DNA from 3 places in the Nisaea sediminum genome. Region 1 is predicted to be linked to each of the others. Evidence: predicted binding sites of a transcription regulator. Region 1 holds the regulator's gene; each other region holds the start of a gene.
What was found. Region 1 encodes PhoB, which activates phosphate uptake and scavenging genes when phosphate is short. Its sites were predicted from a motif close to TNTCATAAAACTGTCA; they were not measured.
Positions count from the first base shown of each region.

Region 2: a site for PhoB is predicted at 1,970-1,985, ahead of IG122_RS00950 (5'-nucleotidase, lipoprotein e(P4) family). Genes of this name have one in related genera too.
Region 3: a site for PhoB is predicted at 6,349-6,364, ahead of IG122_RS16710 (diacylglycerol/lipid kinase family protein). Genes of this name have one in related genera too.

Region 1 is NZ_JACZCQ010000006.1:594,832-602,316, forward strand. Features, by position in the region: gene pstC (phosphate ABC transporter permease subunit PstC) at 1-88, shown strand, start outside; gene pstA (phosphate ABC transporter permease PstA) at 96-1,397, shown strand; gene pstB (phosphate ABC transporter ATP-binding protein PstB) at 1,423-2,214, shown strand; gene phoU (phosphate signaling complex protein PhoU) at 2,244-2,951, shown strand; gene phoB (phosphate regulon transcriptional regulator PhoB) at 2,987-3,685, shown strand; gene IG122_RS14835 (AmpG family muropeptide MFS transporter) at 3,702-5,012, opposite strand; gene IG122_RS14840 (adenosine kinase) at 5,005-5,997, opposite strand; gene IG122_RS14845 (EI24 domain-containing protein) at 6,224-6,889, shown strand; gene IG122_RS14850 (bactofilin family protein) at 7,120-7,485, shown strand, end outside.
Region 2 is NZ_JACZCQ010000001.1:203,949-211,433, forward strand. Features, by position in the region: gene IG122_RS00940 (GntR family transcriptional regulator) at 1-179, opposite strand, end outside; gene IG122_RS00945 (haloacid dehalogenase type II) at 182-850, opposite strand; gene IG122_RS00950 (5'-nucleotidase, lipoprotein e(P4) family) at 1,045-1,908, opposite strand; gene IG122_RS00955 (HD domain-containing protein) at 2,088-2,699, shown strand; gene IG122_RS00960 (bacterioferritin) at 2,827-3,318, shown strand; gene IG122_RS00965 (response regulator) at 3,591-6,152, shown strand; gene IG122_RS00970 (ABC transporter substrate-binding protein) at 6,472-7,485, shown strand, end outside.
Region 3 is NZ_JACZCQ010000006.1:969,831-977,315, reverse strand. Features, by position in the region: gene IG122_RS16745 (hypothetical protein) at 1-89, opposite strand, end outside; gene IG122_RS16740 (hypothetical protein) at 156-581, opposite strand; gene IG122_RS16735 (DUF4170 domain-containing protein) at 588-962, opposite strand; gene IG122_RS16730 (UbiD family decarboxylase) at 1,127-2,635, shown strand; gene IG122_RS16725 (hypothetical protein) at 2,637-3,191, opposite strand; gene IG122_RS16720 (TldD/PmbA family protein) at 3,361-4,707, shown strand; gene IG122_RS16715 (YHS domain-containing (seleno)protein) at 4,843-5,328, shown strand; gene IG122_RS16710 (diacylglycerol/lipid kinase family protein) at 5,325-6,308, opposite strand; gene IG122_RS16705 (UDP-2,3-diacylglucosamine diphosphatase) at 6,536-7,306, shown strand; gene IG122_RS16700 (glycosyltransferase family 4 protein) at 7,319-7,485, shown strand, end outside.

The DNA.
Region 1 (7,485 bases):
CCTCGGTCTGGTGCTGTTCTTCGTCACCCTCGGCCTGAATGTGATCGCCCTCCGGGTGGTCCGGAAGTATCGGGAAAAATATGACTGACGCGATCATGAACTCGAAACCGGGTACCGCCGAGATCCGCCGGCCGACCGCGAGCGGCGAGCGCCTGAAGAAGCGCTACGCCGCCGAGCGGCGTTTCCGCCTGTACGGGCTGTGCAGCATTCTCGCCGCCGGCCTGATGCTGGTTTTCCTCGTCGGCAGCATTGCCGGCACCGGCTGGAGCGCGTTCCTGCAGACCTATGTGAAGCTCTCCATCACCTTCGATGCGGAATATCTCGATCCGGCAGGCACGGGCGATCCGGAGCAGCTTCAGAACGCCGACTACGGCGCGCTGATGAAAAAGAACCTGCGCGACAACTTCCCCGAGGTGACCGGCCGGAGCGACAAGCGCAAGCTCTATAATTTCGTCTCACCGAATGCCGGTTACGTGCTCCGGAACATGGTCATCGCCGATCCGTCCCTTGCCGGAAGGACTCTCGATCTCTGGGTCAAGGCCTCCGACGATGTCGACATGCTGGCCAAGGGATATGTCGACCGCGGCGAGGCGGAGGGCAACCGCCGCGTCAGCGATACGGAGCTCGGCTGGTACGACAAGCTCGATGGCGCGGACCGCGTGGAGACCCGGTTCAACACCGATTTCTTCGTCAACGCGGACAGCCGCGAGCCGGAAGAGGCCGGGATCCTCGGTGCCGTGACCGGATCGGCCCTGACGCTGTTGATCACACTGCTGCTGTCCTTCCCTGTCGGTGTCATGGCCGCGGTCTATCTCGAGGAATTCGCGCCGAAGAACAACTGGACCGACCTGATCGAGGTGAACATCAACAACCTCGCCGCGGTGCCGTCGATCGTCTTCGGCCTGCTCGGTCTCGCGATGTTCCTGAACTTCTTCGGCTTCCCGCGCTCCGCCCCGCTCGTCGGCGGCATGGTGCTGGCGCTGATGACGCTGCCGACCATCATCATCGCGGCGCGCTCGGCCCTGAAGGCGGTGCCGCCCTCGATCCGCGAGGCCGCGCTCGGCCTTGGCGCCTCCCCGCTGCAGGTGGTCACCCATCATGTGCTGCCGCTGGCGATGCCGGGCATCCTGACTGGAACCATCATCGGCATGGCGCAGGCACTCGGCGAGACCGCGCCGCTGCTGATGATCGGCATGATCGCCTTCATCGTCGACATTCCGGGCGGCTTCGCCGATCCCGCCACCGTGCTTCCGGTGCAGATCTATCTCTGGGCGGACAGTCCCGAACGCGCCTTCGTCGAACGCACTTCGGCCGCCATCATGGTGCTGCTGGCGTTCCTGATTTTCATGAATTTCGTCGCCGTCCTGCTCCGCAGGAAGTTCGAGCGGCGCTGGTAGGTTTCCGATGAGCGAGAAAGCAAAGATGAGCAAGACGAGCGGTTCCTCGGCCTCCACCGCGACGCCGAAGATGAAGGGCGACAAGGTCAAGGTCTTCTACGGCGAAAAGCAGGCGCTGATGGATGTCGATCTTGAGATCAAGCCGAACGAGGTGACGGCACTGATCGGTCCGTCCGGCTGCGGCAAGTCCACCTTCCTGCGCTGCCTCAACCGGATGAACGACGTCATCGACATCTGCCGGGTCGAAGGCAAGATCACCCTCGACGACGAGGACATCTACAGCTCTGACCTCGATCCGGTGCAGCTTCGCGCCCGGGTCGGCATGGTGTTCCAGAAGCCGAACCCGTTCCCGAAATCGATCTATGACAACATCGCCTACGGCCCGCGCATCCACGGCACGGCCGCGAGCAAGGCCGAGATCGACGAGATCGTCGAGACCAGCCTGACCAAGGCCGGCCTCTGGGAGGAGGTGAAGGACCGCCTGCTGGAACCCGGCACCGGTCTCTCCGGCGGACAGCAACAGCGGCTCTGCATCGCCCGCGCGATCGCGGTCAACCCGGAAGTGATCCTGATGGACGAGCCCTGCTCGGCGCTCGATCCGATCGCGACGGCGAAGATCGAGGAGCTGATCGACGAGCTGCGCGAGAACTTCACCATCGTGATCGTCACTCACTCCATGCAGCAGGCCGCCCGCGTCTCCCAGCGCACCGCCTTTTTCCATCTGGGCGAGCTGGTCGAGGTCGGCGATACCGAGCAGATCTTCACCAATCCGACGGATTCCCGCACCCAGGGATACATCACCGGGCGGTTCGGCTGATCCGGGCCATTGAGAGCACACAGATGCCGATGAACGACCACATTGTCCGCTCCTTCGACGAGGATCTCGATACCCTGAAAGCCAAGATCGCCCAGATGGGTGGGTTGGTCGAAGCGCAGTGTGAGTCCGCAGTCCGCGCCGTGCATCGCCGCGATCAGGCGCTGGCGCAGAAGGTGCGCGAAGCGGACGGCCGGATCGACGCGCTCGAGGCCGAGATCGAGGCGATGAGTCTCCGCCTGCTCGCGCTGCGCCAGCCGCTCGGCGGCGATCTTCGAACCGTCGTTGCCAGCCTCAAGATCGTCAGCGACCTGGAACGGATCGGCGACTATGCCGCCAATATCGGCAAGCGGGCGATCGTGCTCAGCGGCCTGCCGGAAATTCCGCCGGCCAACGGCATCGTGCGGATCGGCAGCCTGGTGAAGTCGCTGATCAAGGACGTTCTGGACGCCTATGCCGATGACGATCTCGAGCTCGCCGTCGCCGCCTGGCACCGGGACGAGGACATCGACGAGCTCTATACCAGCCTGTTCCGCGAACTCCTGACCTACATGATGGAGGATCCGCGCAACATCACGGCATCGACTCACCTTCTCTTCATTGCCAAGAACCTGGAGCGGATGGGCGATCACGCGACCAACATCGCCGAGACCGTGCACTTCCAGATCAAGGGAAAGAAAATGGAAGCGGATCGCCCGAAAGGCGAGGACGCCAGCTACGTCGTCGAAATGCCTGAGTAAGCGTTGAAATCGAGAGTAGAAGTCCGATGAATATGATGAGTCAGAAGATCCTGGTGGTGGAGGACGAGGCGCCGATCGTCACCCTCCTGCGCTACAATCTGGAACGGGAAGGCTTCGAGGTCCTGGAGGCCGGTGACGGCGAGGAAGCGATGCTTCTCGCGATGGAAAAGAACCCCGACCTGATCCTGCTCGACTGGATGCTGCCGCTGCTCTCCGGCGTCGAGGTCTGCCGCCGGCTCCGCCGCACGCCCGAGACCAAGGCCATCCCGGTCATCATGCTGACCGCCCGCGGCGACGAGGGGGACCGCATCCGCGGCCTCAATGCCGGTGCCGACGACTACATCACAAAACCGTTCAGCCCGAGCGAGCTGATCGCCCGCATCCGCGCGGTCCTGCGCCGGACGCGCCCCGCAAGCGACGCGGAAACGCTGCAGTTCGAGGATCTGGAAATGGACCTGGCCGCCCACAAGGTGCGCCGGAACGAGCGCGAGATCCATCTCGGCCCGACCGAGTTCCGGCTGCTGCGCTATTTCCTCGAGCATCCGGGGCGGGTGTTCTCCCGCGAGCAGCTGCTCGACCGGGTCTGGGGACCGGATATCTATGTCGAACCGCGCACCGTGGACGTGCATATCCGCCGTCTGCGCAAGGCGATCAACATCGATACCGAATCCGATCTGATCCGCACCGTGCGGTCGGCAGGCTACGCGCTCGACCGACCGAGCGCCGCCGCCTGATCAGTCCGCCGGCTAATCAGTCCAATGCCTGGGCCCCGCCGGTCTTCTCCGGCGGGAACATCCGCATCAGCACCAGAAGCAGGATCAGCCCCGGCACGGCGATCGCCGTCGAGGCGATGAAGAAGCCGATCCAGCCGATATGGTCCGTGACCGCGCCCGCACCGGAGCTCAGCACCGTGCGTCCGAACGCCATGAAGGACGAGAGCAGCGCGTACTGCGTCGCCGTGAAGGCGACATTGGTCAGGCTCGAGAGATAGGCGACGAACGCCGCCGTCCCCATCCCGCCGGTGAAATTCTCCACGCCGATCGTCACGGTCAGCATCCAGACATCGTGCCCGGCCAGCGCCTGGGCGACGAAGATGAGGTTGGACGCCGCTTGCAGCACGCCGGAGACCAGCAGCGCTTTGAGCAGACCGAGGCGCTTCACCAGCGCGCCACCGGCGAACAGCCCGACCAGCAGCGCCACCAATCCGAACAGCTTCGTGACTTCGGCGATCTCGGTCTTGCTGAAGCCGAGATCGATATAGAAAGGGTTCGTGAGTGTCCCGAGAAAGGCGTCCCCGAGCTTGTAGAGCAGGATGAAGGCGAGGATCAGCAGCGCGCCACGCCGGGTCAGAAACTCCGCGAACGGCTCGTAGACGGCGCTCCGCAGCCACTCTGCCGGGGTATTCGCCTTCGGTTCCGGGACACCGGTTTCCGGCTCCGGGCTGGATAGCACGGTGAAAATCCCGACCAGAACCAACCCGGCCATCGCAAGATAGGCGGTGAACCAGCCGGCCTGGTCCGCGACGATCAGCGCGCCCGCTCCGGCGGCGAGCATGCCGACACGGTAGCCGAGCGTATAGGCGGCCGCCCCCGCGCCCTGCTCGTCCTCGCTGAGAGATTCGATTCGATAGGCGTCAACGACGATGTCCTGACTTGCGGCGCAAAAGCTGACGACGACCGCGAAGAGCGCCATCAGCCAGGGTGTTGCCACCGGGTCGGTCGCGCCCATGAGCACAATCGCCGACATCAACAGAAGCTGTGTCGTCAGCAACCAGGCCCGGCGCCGCCCGAGCAACCGGCCAAGCAGCGGGACCGCGAGCCGGTCCATCAGCGGCGCCCAGAGGAATTTCAGCGTGAAGGGCGTCCCGACCAGCGCGAAGACGCCGATGGTCGTCAAATCGACGCCCGACTCCCGCATCCAGGCGCTGAGAGTCGAAAAGGAAAGCAGCAGCGGAAGCCCGCTTGAGAAGCCGAGAAGCAGGACGACCAGGACACGGCGTTTCAGATAAAGCGCCGCCGTCTCGACCGCCCAGTCACGGATGCCGCGCGCGGTCTCAAGCAAGCCGGGCCGCCAGCAGGTCTTTGAGATCCGCTTCGGGCCGCGCGCCGTAATGCGAGATCACTTCGGCGGCGGCGACGCTGCCGGCCCGGCCCCAGTCGGCCGGCGTCATGCCCTGGGTGTAGCCGTAGAGGAAGCCCGACGCATAGAGATCGCCGGCACCTGTAGTGTCGACCACCTTTTCGATCGGCTCCGCATCGATCACATGCACCTCGTCCTTGTGCAGCACGAGCGAACCTTTCGCCCCGCGCGTCACGCCGGCGGACTCGCAGCTCCAGCGCAGCTTCTGCAAAGCGTCGTCGAAATTGTCCGTCTGGTAGAGCGACAGCAGCTCCTGCTCGTTCGCGAACAGAATGTCGATATGATGGTCCACCAGTTCCAGGAAGGCGTCGCGGTGCCGATCGACGCAGAACGGATCGGACAGGGTCAGCGCGACCTTGCCGCCGCTCGCATGGGTCCTTTTCGCCGCCTCAATGAAGGCCTTCTTCGCTTCCGGCGGATCGAACAGATAGCCTTCGAGATAGACCACCTTGCTGGCGGCGATCCGGTCGCCGTCGATATCCTGCGGGCCGAGCTGCACGCAGGCCCCGAGGAAGGTGTTCATGCTGCGCTGGGCGTCCGGTGTCACCATGATGAGGCTGCGCGCCGTCGGCGGGCCGTCGAGCGTCGGCGGCGTGTCGAAGCGGACGCCCATCGCCGTAATGTCATGACGAAATACCTTGCCGAGCGTGTCGTCATGGACCTTGCCGATATAGGCCGCAGCGCCGCCCAGGGCGGCAATCCCGGCAGCGGTGTTTCCCGCCGATCCGCCGGACATTTCGATCCCCGGCCCCATCTTGTCGTAGAGGCTCTCGGCGCGCTCCGCGTCGATCAGGTTCATCGCGCCCTTCTCGATCCCGTTCTCCGAGAGAAAGCTGTCATCGGCTCGGGCGATGACATCTACGATGGCGTTTCCGATGCAGGTAACGTCGATGGTCTTGGCTGACATACGCGGGCGGCTCCCGGAAGCAAGGTGAGGGACTGGATCGCGGAACTGCGGTCCGCCGAATTCGGGCGACAAGGTACTGGAGCGGCGATGGCATTGGAAGACGCTTCGCCCGACAGGCCTTGTACTCGCCGGAGCACTGTGCTCTTAGGGGCACGAAATGCTTGGTCCCGGCTGATGAAGTCCCATCTAATCCGTTGCGGGACGGACCAAAGAGAAGAGAGGATCGATGTTTTCTGCCCTGACGGCCACACTCGGCCAGCTTTCCGATCCGAAACTGCGCAATCCGATCATCCTCAGCGTCATCGGCTCGCTCGCGACCATCCTGTTGCTCGGCGTCGCGGCTTGGTACCTGCTGGACCTCATTGCCTATTTCGGCAGCTGGGTCGACGATCTCCTCGCCTGGGTTGGAAGTCTGGTGGTGATCGTGCTCGGCCTCCTCTTCTTCCCCGGTGCCTCGAACGCAATTTCGAGCCTGTTTCTGGACTCCGTATCGAAGGCCGTCGAAGCCCGGCACTATCCGAATCTCGGCCCCGCACGGCCCCAGCCGATCAGCGAAGCCATTCTCGAAGGCTTGCGCTTCCTCGGGATCACCATCCTCGTGAACCTCGTGCTGCTGCCGTTCTATCTGCTCCCCGGCATCAACCTTGTGCTTTTCTACGGGGCAAACGGCTATCTGCTCGGCCGGGAATTCTTCGAGATGGTGGCCCTGCGCCGCATGGAACCGGCGGAGGCGAAAGCCCTGCGAAAGCAGAAATCAGGGTCGGTTTTCCTCAGCGGCGTGCTGATCGCAGCGATCATGACGATCCCCGTCCTGAACCTCGCCGGCCCGGTCATTGCGACCGCTTTTATGCTGCATCGCTTCGAATACTTGCGGAACGACATGAAGAAATGATAATAAGTCTTTGAGTATTAAGGTCGATGACCGCGAAATCCAATCATCACATATGAGTTGACGATCTGATGTTTCGGCGTAAAAAATCCGGCTCCGGGGCTACCACGGGCAGCGGCGGAGAAATCACTCCCGGCGTGAGTGCACGGGAGCCTCGTGCGGAGGACCGCTTGGAACCGGCGGCGCCGTCCTTCACTGAGGTCAAATCAGACAAGCCGGACGGGGAGTCCAAAATGCAGCCGAGCAAACCTTCCTCATCCGGTTACGTCCCGGAAATCCCGCGGCGGACACTCGATCTTCCGGGCGCACCCAGCCGGCGCGGTACGCCCCCGCGCGGCGGCGAGGCCAAGAAGCTGACGGTCGGACCGGAGATTTCGCTGACCGGCGAGATCACCGCCTGCGACTCTCTCGTCGTCGAAGGCAATGTAGACGCCACGCTGGAAAACAGCCGCCATCTCGAAGTGACGGAGACCGGCCGCTTCAAGGGCAAGGTCATCATCGACGAAGCGGTGATCGGCGGACATTTCGAGGGCACGCTGGTGGTCCGCGATACACTGCGCGTCCGGGGCACCGGTCACGTGAAGGGCACCGTGCGTTTC
Region 2 (7,485 bases), on a different contig from region 1:
TGCACGAGTCTCTGCATCGCTTCGCGCAGCGGGCCGCGGCTCACGCCGAAGGCGAGCGCCAGATCCGTTTCGAGCAACTGGCGGCCGCCTTCATAGGTTCCGGCAAGAATGTCGGCGCGAAGCCGGTCGGCGATCTGCGTCGGGAGCGTGACGCGCTCGATGCGTTGGGATGCCGCCATGCTCAGAGGCCCAGCAAGCCGGGAAGGCCGCCGAGATCGGGGATCGCCTGGTAGCCGTAGGCCGGATTGCCCGGACCGTGCCCGCGTTCGACGAACACGCGCCGCCCGATCCTCAGATCGCTTGCGGACATCAGATCATAGCGGAGGCTGGAGGAGACATGCATGAAATGCTCCGGGCCACAGCCAAGAGTGTCGAACATGTATTCGAAGGCCTGGAGGCGCGGTTTGTAGGCCCGGGCCTGCTCGGCGGTGAGGACCGCATGGAACGGCGCGCCAAGCAGGTCGACATTGGAGTGGATCTGGCTGTCGGCTGCGTTGGACAGGATGACGAGCGGAAGCTTTTCGGCGACCCGGGCAAGGGGCGCCGGAACATCCGGATGCGGGCCCCAGCTGGGCACGGCCTCGACGATCGCATCGGCGTCCTCGCTGCGGAACGCGACTCCACGGCGCTTGCAGGTTCTCTCCAGCGCCCGGTGAAGAACGTCCGGATAGGGTTTCCAGTCACCGAGCACCTCATCGAACCGGTAGGCGGTGAAATCTTCCAGAAAGGCCGGCATGTCCGCAGGGGATACGCGATCGGCAAGCCTCTGCCGCGTCACGTCACCAACCCTGAAATTGGTGAGCGTTCCGTAGCAATCGAAGGAAACGAAGCGAATATCGGCCGAGGGCATGGGCGGGTCCTGATTGATTGAGAGCAGGCGGAAGCCCTCTTATGTAGGATTGTCGACAATATGACAATGCAGATTCCGAGCCCTTCGTCAGATCTTCCACACGCGTTGGCAAGCGGCCGGCCTGAAACGGAACAGCCCGGCCGGAAGGCCGGGCTGCTGTCAGCATCGAACGGGAAGAGAGTGCCTTCAGAGGCTTATTTCGGGCCTTCCCATTCGTCCATGATCGCGTGCTTCATCGCGCGCTTCTCGGAGCTGGAGGCTTTCCAGTTGTTGTTGATCGCCGCGCCTTCCCATGAGCCGTAGGTCGGGTTCGCGAACATGATCCACTGCTTGCCCCACATGGCTTGATACTTCTTGTAGGTTTCCAGACGCTCGGAAGGGGAGCCGCCGACATTCTCGTCGGTGAAGTCGCCGAGATTGTCGCCGAGCTGCAGCAGCACGCGGTAATTGGCCGCGACGGCTTCGCGACGGGGCGTCTTGTTGGAGGACTTCCATTCCTCCTTCTCGCCGCGCACCAGAACCACATCCGTATCCTCGTCGACGGGATAGCCGAATTTCTTCAGGTTGCCGCGGGTTGCGTCTTCCTCATGGGCCTTGCGGTTCGAAACGTAGATCACCTTCACGCCCTTGGACTTGGCGTATTTGGTGAATTCCAGCGAGCCCGGAATGACGCGCGAGGTCTGGCTCTCGACGAAGGGCGTCCAGGTCTTGGAGCTGTAATACTTGTCCTTCTCGACGATCCAGGCCTGGTAGGGCGAGTTATCGAGGACGGTCTCGTCGATATCGAGGATCACGGCCGGCGGTTTCGACTGGTAGTCGCCTGTCTGTTCCAGCGCGGCCGTCCAGCTTTTGTCGGCCAGTGCCTGGTCGAGACGGACCATGGCGAGCTGATAAAGCGCATAGGCGTTCGCCTTGTACTCGACCGCGTTCTGCACCCAGTAGGTGGCGTTCAGGCCGTCATTGGCGGGGATGTCTTCGGCCTGGACCGTCGCGGCGCCGAAAGAAAGGAAGGCGGCTGCGGCACTCGCCAGCACCGTTGTTCTGAAATGGCGTTGCATCGTGAAACCCTTTCGCTATCCGGGCCCGGGAGTCGTTCGTCGCTTCCGAGCGGAGGCATGCTGTCACAAAAGCGCAATATTTTACCAGCGGGTTTAATTCTTGTCCCGCCGTGCCCGGCTTGCTCCTGCCTTCGTTTGGCGCGAAGCTTTCTCGGCATGTGCGGCAGAGGATTTGAGAGATGGCGGAAAGCGAAACCGTGTCCTTCACCCAGATGAAGGACGGAACGAAAGAGGATTACGAACTCCTCGAGCGGCTTGAGGAGCCATACCGGGCGGAAACGGCGGATCGTCTGCTCAAGGAGCTCGCGGCTCAGGCGAACGACACGCTCGCCGGCTACAAGATCACACGGCTCGAACACGGCCTGCAGTCCGCCACAAGGGCGCGGCGTGACGGTGCCGATACCGACTGGGTCGTCGCGGCTCTGCTGCACGATATCGGAGACCGCCTGGCGCCGCAGAACCACGATCGGATGGCGGCGGAGATCCTGCGTCCGTTCGTCCGGGAAGAAGTGGCCTGGGTCGTGGAGCACCATGGTCTGTTCCAATCCTACTATTACGGACATCACTACGGCTGGGATCGCGATGCCCGCGATCGCTTCAGGGACCATCCCTGCTACGCGAGCTGCGCCGATTTTTGCGAGCGCTGGGACCAATCGAGTTTCGATCCGGATTACGAGAGCGATCCTTTGGACTCCTTCGTCGAGGAGGTGCGTGCGGTTTTTGCCCGCAAGGCCTATAATCCGTCTGTCATCCGGGCCGGAGAGGTCACCGGGCTGCCAGCGACAATCTGACCAATGGTGGAAACCCCGTCACAAACCCAATTCATGTTGGCCTGCCCAGAGACGGATGGAACAAATTTGACGATGAGGCATTGGCTTCTGTAGACCCCTTTACTGGATACCGAAAGGAAGTGCCGAAATGGCTAAGAAGAAGACGCTGGCGAACCTTCAGAAGGCGCTGTGCATGGAACTGACCGCCGCGCACCAGTATCAGCTTCATGCCCATGTTCTGGACGATTGGGGGATCGATCTTCTGGCGGCCGAGATGCGCGAGGAAATGCAGGAAGAGCTCGGTCACTCCGATGCCTTTATCGAGCGCATCATGTTCCTCAAGGGCGATGCCGAGCTGAAATTCGACAAGATCCCGGCCCGGGCGCAGAGTCTGAAAGACATGTTCCAGGCCGATCTCGACGACGAGCGAGGCGCGATCAAGTTTTATACCGAGGCTGCCGCACAGGCTCAGGAAGATGGCGATATCGGCTCGCGCGTGCTGTTCGAAAAGATCGCGCTTGACGAGGAAGGCCATATGTCCTGGCTGGAGCTGCAGCTCGATCTGATCGGCCGCATGGGCGAGCCCGCCTATATCGCCAAGCATATTTCTGCCCCCGGAGCGGGTTCCGACGAAGAGTAAGGCGGGCAGTCCCGCCGGTCTGCGCCTCCCCACTGCCGGCGTTAATGCGCGGTTAGGAATGCGTAGTTAACATGGGTCCAAAAGCGTCCCCGCATGCCGTTGGCGGGCGGGGCCGCCCCTATGTTAGTCGCCGCGTTGATTACGAGACCCAGGCCGGAATGCAGGAAAAGCCAATAGAGGGTCGCAACGACCCTTTGCCGGACAGCGGTGCAGGACAGCCCGGGTCTGGCCGGGGCGGAGCGCGCATAACGGTTGCCCTTGTAGCCGTGGCGATGTTGCTCGTGCTCGGAGCGGATATCTATTTCGTCGCCCGTCAAAATGCCGAGAACGAAAAGCGGCATGTCGAGATTCTGACTTCCGAAACGCAGGAAGCGGCGAACGCGTTGGCACAGCTCATCACGGAGCGCCAGCGGATGATCGAAACCTTCGCCATCGACAACGAAGACCTGCTTGCCGAATACGCGCAAGCGGTCGAAGACGAGGGACTTCGACGCCGGATCGATGAGCGCCTGGAGCGCTGGTTCCCCGGCTATTTCACTTTCACTTTGGCGAATACGGATGGAGTGGACATCGTCGACGATCTGGAAGGGTTCGTCGGCGCGGCCTGTCAGCAGAACATCAAGACCTACCTGTCCCGCCTGTTCGGGACCGGCTTGGATGCCAGATACGAAACCGTCATTCATCCCCAGGCCCATAATTACCATTTCGATGTCATGGCGCCGTGGCGCAGCGGAGAGGATTTGAACGGGGTCTTCTTCGTCAGTTTCTATCCCGACATTCTGCAATCCCTGATCAAGTCGTATCAGAGCCCCGGCCATAAGCTGGTCCTGGTCCACCGGGATCGCGATCATCTCATCGAGGTCAGCGCAGACGGCACGCGAGATGTTTTCGGCGCGCATCGCGATATCACGATGCGTGCCGAGGAGATTGCCGAAATCAGGGCGATCCGGGACATCCCCGGTTCGCTCTGGCGCCTGGCGGGATATGTGGAGCCCGGCCTTGTTGCCCGCGAGAACGCGGAAAACTGGCGGATTGCCGCATTCTTCGCACTTTTCGTGCTGGCCGCCGGCGGCCTCAGTCTGGCAAAGATTCTGTCGCTTGACCGGGCGCAGGCACGTGCCTGGTCAGACCTGCATATCTCCAACAGACATCTGGCGGAATTGGCAAAAGCCCAGGCCGCGCTGCGTGAGGCGGCGGAGAGCGGAGAGAACGCGAAGGCGCAGTTCCTCGCGTCGATGAGCCATGAAATCCGTACACCGCTCAACGCGATCATCGGGCTGACGGACCTCACTCTGAAAACCGGTCTTTCCGAGCATCAGCGCGACCATCTCACGCGTGTCGCCCGCGCCGGCCGCTCTTTGCTCGCCCTGATCAACGATATTCTGGACTTCTCCAAGATCGAGGCCGGGAAGCTGCAGATCGAGTCGATCGAGTTCGATATCGACGAGGTGCTCGAAAATCTCGTCACCGTCGTGAGCACCAAGATCGAGGAAAATGCCGACGAGCTCGTGATTGCGGTCGACCGGAACATTCCATCCGCGTTGCGCGGCGATCCGCTGCGTCTCGGACAGGTTTTGATCAACCTTGCCGGCAATGCCGCGAAGTTCACCCAGCGCGGCGAGATCGTCGTCGATGTGGCGCGGGCGGTCGAAGACGATCGGGAATGGCTGAAAATTTCGGTGCGCGACAGCGGCATCGGCATGTCCGAGGCGCAGGTCGAGCGGCTCTTCCGGCCATTCACGCAGGCGGATCAGTCGGTGACCAGGACCCATGGAGGGACCGGGCTCGGACTCAGCATCTCGCGCGAACTGGTGGAGGCCATGGGCGGCACCATCGGGGTGGAAAGCGTGCCAGGTGAAGGCAGCCATTTCTTCTTCCGAGTGCCTTACGAGCCGGTCGAAGGGGCGGTGCCCCGGCGCAGCTTCGAAGGCATCGATCCGCGGGCGACGAAGGTCCTCGTTGTCGATGACAGCCGCGTGGTGCGCGATACTCTGAGAGAGGCGCTATCCAGCCTCCGCTTCAAGGTTGACGTGGCCGAGTCCGGTTCCGAAGCGCTCGATATGTACAGGAAGGCTCAGGTGCAGGCGCCCTATTCGGTCGTCCTCTTGGACTGGCGGATGCCGGAAATCGACGGGATCGAAACCATCCGACGCATCGGGTCGGAAAACGCGGAGATGCAGGTCCCCGCGATCATCATGATCTCCGCGGAAGACATGCAGGGGATTGCAGGCGAGCTCAAAACACTCGGTGTCGAGCACTTCGTCCAGAAGCCGATCAATACGTCCTTCCTGATCGACACGATGATGGCGTTCTTCGAGACCGGATCGGATCGCCGACCGATAGGCGCGCCCCTGGGCGCAGCGAGCGGCGGACCGCGCGCGGAGGCGGCCGATATCCATCTGCTCCTCGCCGAGGATGTCGAGCTGAACCGCATGGTTGCCCTCGGCGTGCTCCAGAACGCGGGCATGACGGCGGACGTGGCGGAGAACGGAAAGCAGGTTCTCGAGATCCTGGAACGGGAGGGCCCGGACAGATATGCCGCCGTCCTGATGGATATCGAGATGCCGGAAATGGATGGTCTGACGGCAACAAGGAAGATCCGCGGGGAATTAGGATTCAGGGATCTGCCGGTGATCGCCATGACGGCGCATGCCCTCGCCGAGGAGCGCGAGCGTTGCCGCGAGGCCGGAATGGACGCGCATATCAGCAAACCTTTCGAGGCTGCCGAGCTGATCTCGACGATCAACAGATTCGCGGCGAAATCCCGTGCCGGGGGAATGGCCTCCCGCGACGAGGTGTCGACCTCGATCTGGACGCGGTTACCGCGCGCCTGATGCTGCCGCCGGAGACCGAGTGAGCCTGATCGATCGCGTGGCCGCCGTTTCTTGCTGGCCTGATGAATAAATAGCTATGACGGTCGGATGTTTCCGGTTCCGGTTTCGAATGCTGCGCCGCACACTAAATTTACGCGGAAATGCGCGAACGAATCACCTATGCGCGTGCGAGCGAACAGGTTAGGCAACAATTCATGCTGGTCTGGACGTCATAAAAGCGTCATCGTACTGCATCGCAAAATTAATGAACGCAGAATAGCGTCGATCAATCCGGACCTCGGGTGGGGGGTCTGGTTCGAACAATTCCTTGGGGGACTTCATGGGAAAATCGTTTCTATTCGCGGGCGTAGCACTTTGCGCCTTTGTGGGTTCGGCGCTTGCCGATTGCCCGAAAATCACCGTCGCCGACATGAAGGGCGTGAAGGCAGGGGCCTTCCCCCAGCAGTACGAGCTGGCCGAATTCGAGGGCGCCGCAGGCTGCAAGCTGAGCTTCGCCGGCAATCCGAAAGCGGACGAGCTGAACGGCAAGATCCAGGGCAACGGCGCGCTGCCGCCGCTCGCCGAGCGTCTTCCGGAAGAGCCGCTTGTGGTCGTGCCTTACAGTGAGATCGGCAAGTATGGCGGCGTGCTCGACGGTCTGTCGAACGCACCGGAAGCCGGGACCTCCGACCTGCTCTCCGTGCGCCATGTCAGCCTCGTGCGCTACAGCGACGATCTGGCGACCATCGTGCCGAACGTCGCCAAGAGCTGGGAGTGGAACGCCGACTTCACCAAGCTGACGCTGAAGCTGCGCAAGGGACACAAATGGTCCGACGGTGCGCCCTTCACGTCCGAGGATGTGAAGTTCTGGTACGACGACATGGTGTTCGACGAGAACATCATCAAGAAGCCGAAGGACTACGTGCTGGTCGGCGGCAAGCGGATGACCGTCGAGGCGCCGGACGCGCAGACCGTCGTCTTCAATCTGCCGGCGCCGAAGCCGGGCCTGCTCGCCCACTTCGCCACGCACTATTCCCAGCCCTTCATGCCGAAGCATTTCCTCGGCCAGTTCCATCCGAAATACAACCCGGACGCCGACAAGAAGGCGAAGGAGCTGGGCTACGAGAACGGCTATGCCGTGATCTCCGCCTATTACGGCAACTCGGACTGGACCGACACCCCGACCATCATGCTGTCGGACCCGGCCAAGGCGCCGAAGATGCCGAAAGGCGTCTACCCGACGCTTGAGTCGCACATCGTCGTCGCGGAAACCACCGAAGGCCGTCACCTGGTGGCGAACCCGTATTTCCACATGGTCGATACGGCAGGCAACCAGCTGCCCTACATCAACGAG
Region 3 (7,485 bases), 370 kb from region 1:
TCCTGGTTCACCTGACCGGATGCGTCGAGCTTCAGGATATAGCCGTCGCATTCCAGACGATACTCTCCATGCTGTCTGAACCCGGGCAAACCATGGACTCCAATGCCGCAAATGTCGGAGCGGCGACCATCACTGAACTCAGTATTTAGAATAAATCATTCTTTCGCCACGTGATCGAGACGTTCGAGGACCCATGCCATCGCGTCCTCTGCGTCTGCTGCCTCGAACCAGGGGACTCCAACACCCTCGTAGACCCGTGTCACCTGCGCCTTGACGAGCGACTTGTAGTCGGCGGATTCGTCAAAATAGAATGCGACGCAGCTCCACCCCCTGGCAACGCGGCTGGCCGCGCTCCTGACCCAGGCGTCCTCCGCCTCCGGGGTCATGATCATGCCACTGCCGAAATCGCAGACCATTCCGTATGGCTGCCCCCGAAAGCCCTCGACGATCTCGTTGCTCCTGGCATTGTGGATCAGCAGCATTTCGAGATTGACCGACCCCGACGCGGCGACCTGGATCACCTGATCATGTTCCGGGTCGAGCCAGATCTCGTAATTCCCATGCGGGGCGTATTCGGGCACGATGGCTCAGCCGCTGACTTTTTCGATGCGGTAGCGGGTATGCGCGTCGTCGACACTTTCCCAGGCGCGCTTCTGCCACTCCGCCTTTGCCGCCTCGTAGCTGTCGAACGGACCGATCCGGTTTTCCGGCGAACCGTCGATCGTCTCGCTGAAATCGGTCGACTTGTAGGTTCCGCCGACGACCCAGAACTGCTCCGATCCATCGTCCCAGATCCGGTAGCGAGTATGCGCGTCGTCCACATGTTCCCAGGCAAGCTTGCCCCAGACTGACTTCGCGCTCTCGTAGTCGGGGAACGGACCGATCTTGGTTTCCGCGTCGCCGCCCTTGATATGCGTGAAGGAAGTGTCGGTATATTCGCCGCCGATAACCCAGAAGGCCATGAGGAATCTCCGTGCCGAATTTCTGGGGACGGTATACCCCTGACGGCAATCGCTCGCAATCGCGGCGCAACATCGTCCGGATGCGCTCCCCGCTGGCCGATGGCACTTCGCGCCGCTATATCTGACCGGCGGCCGGGCGACGCGGCCGACGGACGGAGTGCCATATGCCCTATTCATCCCTGCGCGATTTCATGGCTCAGCTCGAGAGCAAGGGACGCCTGCATCGCGTGAGCCAGCCGGTCTCGCCGATCCTCGAGATGACCGAGATCCAGACGCGGTTGCTGGCCGAGAACGGCCCCGCGGTGCTGTTCGAGAATGTCGTCGGACCGGACGGTCGCAAATACGGGATGCCGGCACTGGCCAATCTCTTCGGCACGGTCGAGCGGGTCGCCTGGGGCATGGACCGCGAGCCGGAACAGCTGCGCGAGGTCGGCGAGACGCTGGCTTTCCTGCGTCAGCCGGAACCGCCGGGCGGCTGGCGCGAGGCGCTCGACATGCTGCCGCTGCTGAAGACGGTGATGGCGATGAAGCCGCGCACGGTCGGCTACGGGCCGTGCCAGGACGTCGTGCTGCAGGGAGACGAGATCGATCTCTCCCGCCTGCCGATCCAGAGCTGCTGGCCGGGAGAGCCGGCGCCGCTGATCACCTGGCCGCTGGTCGTGACCAAGGGGCCGGGCAAACGCAGGGAAGACGATTTCAATCTTGGCATCTACCGCATGCAGGTGCTGGGCAGGGACAGGACGCTGATGCGCTGGCTGAAGCATCGCGGCGGGGCGCAGCATTACCAGCGCTGGAAGAACGAGAAGCCGGAGCCGCTTCCGGCGGCCGTGGTAATCGGCGCAGATCCCGGAACCATCCTCGCCGCCGTTACGCCAGTGCCGGACACGCTCAGCGAATACCAGTTCGCCGGCCTGCTGCGCGGCAAGAAGGTCGATCTGGTCGATTGCAGGACGGTGCCGCTGAAGGTCCCGGCCGAGGCGGAGATCGTCATCGAAGGCCATGTCTCGCTCGACGAGTATGGCGACGAGGGGCCTTACGGCGACCACACCGGCTATTACAATTCGGTCGAGAAGTTCCCCGTCTTCAACGTCTCCGCCATCACCATGCGGCGCGATCCGGTCTACCTCACCACCTTCACCGGCCGTCCGCCGGACGAGCCGTCCGTGCTCGGCGAGGGATTGAACGAGGTCTTCATTCCGCTGATCCAGCAACAGTTTCCGGAGATCGTGGATTTCTGGCTGCCGCCGGAGGGCTGCTCCTACCGGATCGCCGTCATTTCCATGAAGAAGGCCTATCCGGGCCACGCCAAGCGCGTGATGATGGGCGCCTGGTCCTATCTCCGGCAATTCATGTACACGAAATGGCTGATCGTCGTGGATGACGACATCAACGCCCGCGATTGGAAGGACGTGATGTGGGCGGTCTCCACCCGCATGGACCCGGTCCGGGACGTGACGATGATCGAGAACACGCCGATCGACTATCTCGACTTCGCCAGTCCCGAATCAGGCCTCGGCGGCAAGATCGGCCTCGACGCCACCAACAAATGGCCGCCCGAGACCAAGCGGGAATGGGGCGAGGAGATCCGGATGGACAAGGAGATCATCGACCTGGTCGACCGGAAATGGTCCTCGCTCGGGTTGCCGGGCAGCGGCAAGGCGATCTGGAAGTAGCCTATTTCGCCGGATAGTCCCGCTCAATCCGCTCGAGTTCGTAATTCGCCAGTGTCGCGTCGATCTCCAGCATGGCGTCGAGGAACCCCTCGCGGCAGGCCGCGATATGTTCCGTCTGATGGCCTTCCTCGGCCTGCTCGACCCAGCAGTCGAATTGCGCCTGTGCACGGGCCGAGGCATGGGGTGCAAGGATGCGCGCATCGCGTTCGAAGGCCCGCAGCAGACGGTGCCGGGAGGATTTGAGGGCCGGCAGTTGCGCCTCCCCGAGCTTCCAGTCTTCCAAACGTTCGGGCGGCACGGTCTCACCGCGTGCCGAGGCGAGGGTCTTCCGCGCGAACTTCTCTGCATCGATCCAGTCCACCATGTCGTCCGCCTCGAAGAGCGCGAGACGCCGGTACTCGTTGGCAAGGCTGTGCTCGAAACCGTCGTTCGGTACGGATTGTCCGCGCACGGCGGCGACGGCTTCATAGAGCTGGAAGGGCTGCGCCGAGACCGCTAGGGAAGACAGCGGCGACAGGGCTGCGGAAAGGGCAAGGGCAGTCAGGATCCGCTTCATCGGTTCCTCCTCGAAAGATCCGGATTGTCCCCTTTCTGCCCGCGACCTTTGGCGGGATGAGGACGGACCTCGCCACAATCGATCTCATTTCGGAGGCACGCGTCCGGTTGCGCGCGTCGCCGATCCGCCCTATGTCAACAGCCGGTCCTGTGACGTAGGTGGGAATGACATGTCTGATATCGGCGGCCTCGAACTGCTCGACAGCCTGATCGGGAAGGCACGGAAGGCCGGCGCCGACGCGGTGGACGCGGTTCATCTCACCGGACGTTCGCTCTCCGTCTCCCAGCGCCTCGGCAAACCCGAAGCGATCGAGCGCTCGGAAGGCAACGATATCGGGCTCCGCGTTCTTGTCGGCAAACGGCAGGCCTCCGTCTCCGGTTCGGACACCTCGGCGGACGCGCTCGACGAGCTTGTCGAGCGTGCGGTCGCGATGGCGAAGGTGGCGCCGGAAGACCCCTATGCCGGGATCGCCGATGCCAGCCAGATCTCGACCTCCCATCCCGAGATCGAGATGTTCGATCCCTACGAGCCGACGGCCGAGGACCTGACCGACCTTGCAGCCAAGGCCGAGGAGGCCGGGCTCGCCGTAAAGGGCATCACCAATTCCGAGGGCGGCGATGCCGGCTGGAGCACGACCGAGGTCGCGGTCGCGGCCAGCAACGGCTTTTCCGGCCAGTACCGCCGCTCCAGCTTCTCCGTCTCCGCCGTTATGCTCGCGGGCGAGGGCCAGGGCATGGAGCGGGATTACGACTACACGGCCAAGGTGTTCTTCGCCGATCTCGAGGATGCGGCCGAGATCGGCCGCCGGGCCGGCGAGCGCACGGTGAAGCGGCTCAACCCGAAACGACCGAAATCCCAGCGCGTCCCGGTGATCTTCGATCCGCGGACCAGCCGCTCTTTCCTCGGCCACCTCTCTTCCGCCATTAACGGTGCGTCGATCGCGCGCGGCACCAGTTTCCTGAAGGACAAGATGGGCGAGCAGATCTTCGCCGATGGCGTTCGCATCGTCGACGACCCGCTGCGCAACCGGGGCTTCCGCTCCCGCCCGTTCGACGCCGAGGGACTTGCCTCGGAAAAACTGATGATTGTCGAGGACGGCCGGCTTTCGACATGGCTGCTCGATCTCTCGACCGGCCGCCAACTCGGCCTCGAAAGCAACGGCCGGGCCTCGCGCGGCGCCGGCGGCCCGCCGAGCCCGTCGGCAACCAATCTCTATCTCGAACCGGGCGATACCAGTCCCGAAGAGCTGATCAAGTCGATCGGAACCGGTCTCTATGTCACCGACATGATGGGCTCCAGCGTCAGTATCGTGACCGGCGACTACAGTCGGGGTGCGGGCGGGTTCTGGATCGAGAACGGCGAGCTTGCCTATCCGGTCTCCGAGATCACCGTCGCAGGGCACCTCAACGACATTTTCAGAAACCTGAAACCGGCAAGCGACCTCACCTTCAAGTACGGCAGCGATGCCCCGACACTTCTCGTGGAAGGCCTGACGCTTGCCGGATCGAACGGCTGATCCAGCCGAAGGCCCGATTGTTTCGTCTTGGGCGACAGTCTGTTTCACTTGATCGTGAAACGAAAGCATTGGCAATTCGGCCCGCCACTCCCCAAATCAGCGGCAATCGAGAAAATTTCTTATCGGAGTAACAAGATGAGCTACAAGCGTGGCTTATCGCGACTGTTCCTTGTTGTCCTTGCCATCGGACTGGCCGCCGCGGTCGCCCGCGAGCCGCAGACCAAGGAACATGGCGCGCTGGTCGAGCCGTCGCTGAGCGTCAGCAACGGGCTCGCCATCAACGGATACGACCCGGTCGCCTATTTCAGCGACTATGCCGCCGTCCGTGGCGAGGAATCTCTGGCCGTCGAGTTCGACGGCGCACGGTTCCTCTTCTCGGCACCGGAGAATCGCGACAGGTTCCTGAAGAACCCGGAGCGCTACCTGCCGCAGTTCGGCGGGTTCAGCACGTTCGGCGTGGCAAAGGGCAAGCTCTATTCCGCGGACCCGGAAGTCTTCGACATCATCGACGGGCGTCTCTATCTCAGCCGCAACGAGAAGGTGCGCGAACTCTGGCAGCGCAATCCTGAAGGCTATATCGACCTCGCGGAGAATAACTGGCGCGACATTCGCGCGCGCTAGCCGACCGGCCCCGGGACGACAAGTTTCAGCGGACCGGGAGACAGCGAGATGCTGGCCGGCAAATTGGTGACGATGTCGCCATCAGCCTGCACCGGATCGCCGCTATAGGCCCCTTCTTCTGCCCAGATCGAAACCGACCGGGTCCGGACGATCCGGTACCCGGCGGTCTTTGGCAAGCGCCCGGACATCATGTTCGCCGCGTAGCGGATCGCGTTCCAGCGTCCCGCCCGCTCGAACAGACAGACATGAAGCATGTCCTCGTCGAGCCGGGCGTCCGGCGCACAGATGAAGGTGCCGCCGTAATAATGCGCCTTGGCCACCACCACCGAGGCGGCCCGGTAGGTCTCTCCGTCGACGGCAACCCGGTAGTAATGCGGCCTGTACGTGGCGAGCTGGTGCAGGGTGGTCAGCACATAGGCCCCCTTGCCGAGCCAGGCTTTCACCTTCGTGTCGACGCTGGCGACCACATCGGCGTCGAGCCCGACCCCGGCCATCAGCGTAAACCGGTGGCCGTTGACATCGCCGAGCCGCGCCGAGATGGCAGGGCCACGCCAGATCGTATCGGCGATCGCCTCCGCTTTGACCTCCAGGCCGATCTCGGCAGCCAGCACGTTGGCGGTTCCGAGCGGCAGGATGGCGAGCGGCAGGTCCCCGCCGCTCATCCCGTTCACCACTTCGTTGATCGTCCCGTCGCCGCCGGCTGCGACCACAGCGTCGGGTGCGTCTTCGGTATGCATCAGACTGTGCTGGCGGGCATGGCGTGCAAAGGCCTCCGCGTCGCCGCGCGCGCCTGTCTCCAGGACCGTGACCTTGACTCCGCGCGCTTCCAGCCAGGCGATGACCGCAGAGAAGAGAGGATAGCGCCGCTGCCCCGCTTTCGGATTGTAGATGACGACCACGTGGCGGCGACCGCCCTCCGGAACGGACCCCGAGGCTCCGTCCGCAAGCATCCGGCCCGATTCGCCGGTCAACTGGTCCAAATGAAACCCCCGGGACTCCGCCTTCCGGCGGCTTGTGTGATGACAGTTTTATTAAGCTGCCGCCTTATCCCGACAGATTTAAAAACTTTTTTTATTTCACTTTTGTGAATTCATACAAAGTTCATTTTACAACATATGGGCATCTCCATAATAGATCGCGCCAAATAAACTACGGCGTTGAAGTTTTCCTTGGAATTTTGACCAAATTAAGGAAATGGAAGACGGAGATGAACAGTCAGAAAGGCATCGACCGCTATCGGGCGATCTGGATCTCCGACATTCATCTCGGGACCAAGGGGTGCCAGGCGGAATATCTTCTCGATTTCCTGCGCCACACCGAGTCCGACTATCTCTACCTGGTCGGCGATATCGTCGATATCTGGCGCATGAAGCGCTCCTGGGCCTGGAGACAGAGCCACAACGACGTGTTGCAGAAGCTGCTGCGCAAGGCGCGCAAGGGCACCAAGGTGATGTTCCTACCGGGCAATCACGACGAGATGTTCCGCGGCTTCCTCGGCGAGAATTTCGGCCAGATCGAAGTCCGCGACGAGCATATACATGTCACCCGCGACGGGCGCCGCTTCCTGATCCTGCACGGCGACCAGTACGACGTGGTGGTGAAGTACAACAAGTGGCTCGCCCTGGTCGGCGACGGCGCCTACAACCTCGCCCTCACGCTCAACACCCGCTTCAATCAGGTGCGCCGCTTCCTCGGCTACCCCTACTGGTCGCTTTCGGCCTACCTCAAGAACAAGGCCAAGCGGGCGGTCGAGTTCATCGGCAATTTCGAACATGCGCTCGCCGAAGAGGCGATGAAGCGTGGCGTCGACGGCATCATCTGCGGCCATATCCACAAGGCCGAGATGAAACAGATCGGCAGCGTCACCTACTGCAACGACGGCGACTGGGTGGAGAGCTGCACGGCGCTGGTCGAGCACAACGACGGCCGCATGGAAATCCTGAACTGGGCCGAGATCCGCCATCTCACCTTCGCCTAAGGGACCTTCGCCATGAAAATCCTGCTCGTCTCGGATGCCTGGTTCCCCCAGGTGAACGGCGTCGTCCGCACGCTGAATACGGTGATCGGCGAACTCCGCGCCATGGGCCACGAGGTCGAGACGATCACGCCGGATCTCTTCAGGACCGTTCCCTGCCCGACCTATCCCGAGATCCGCCT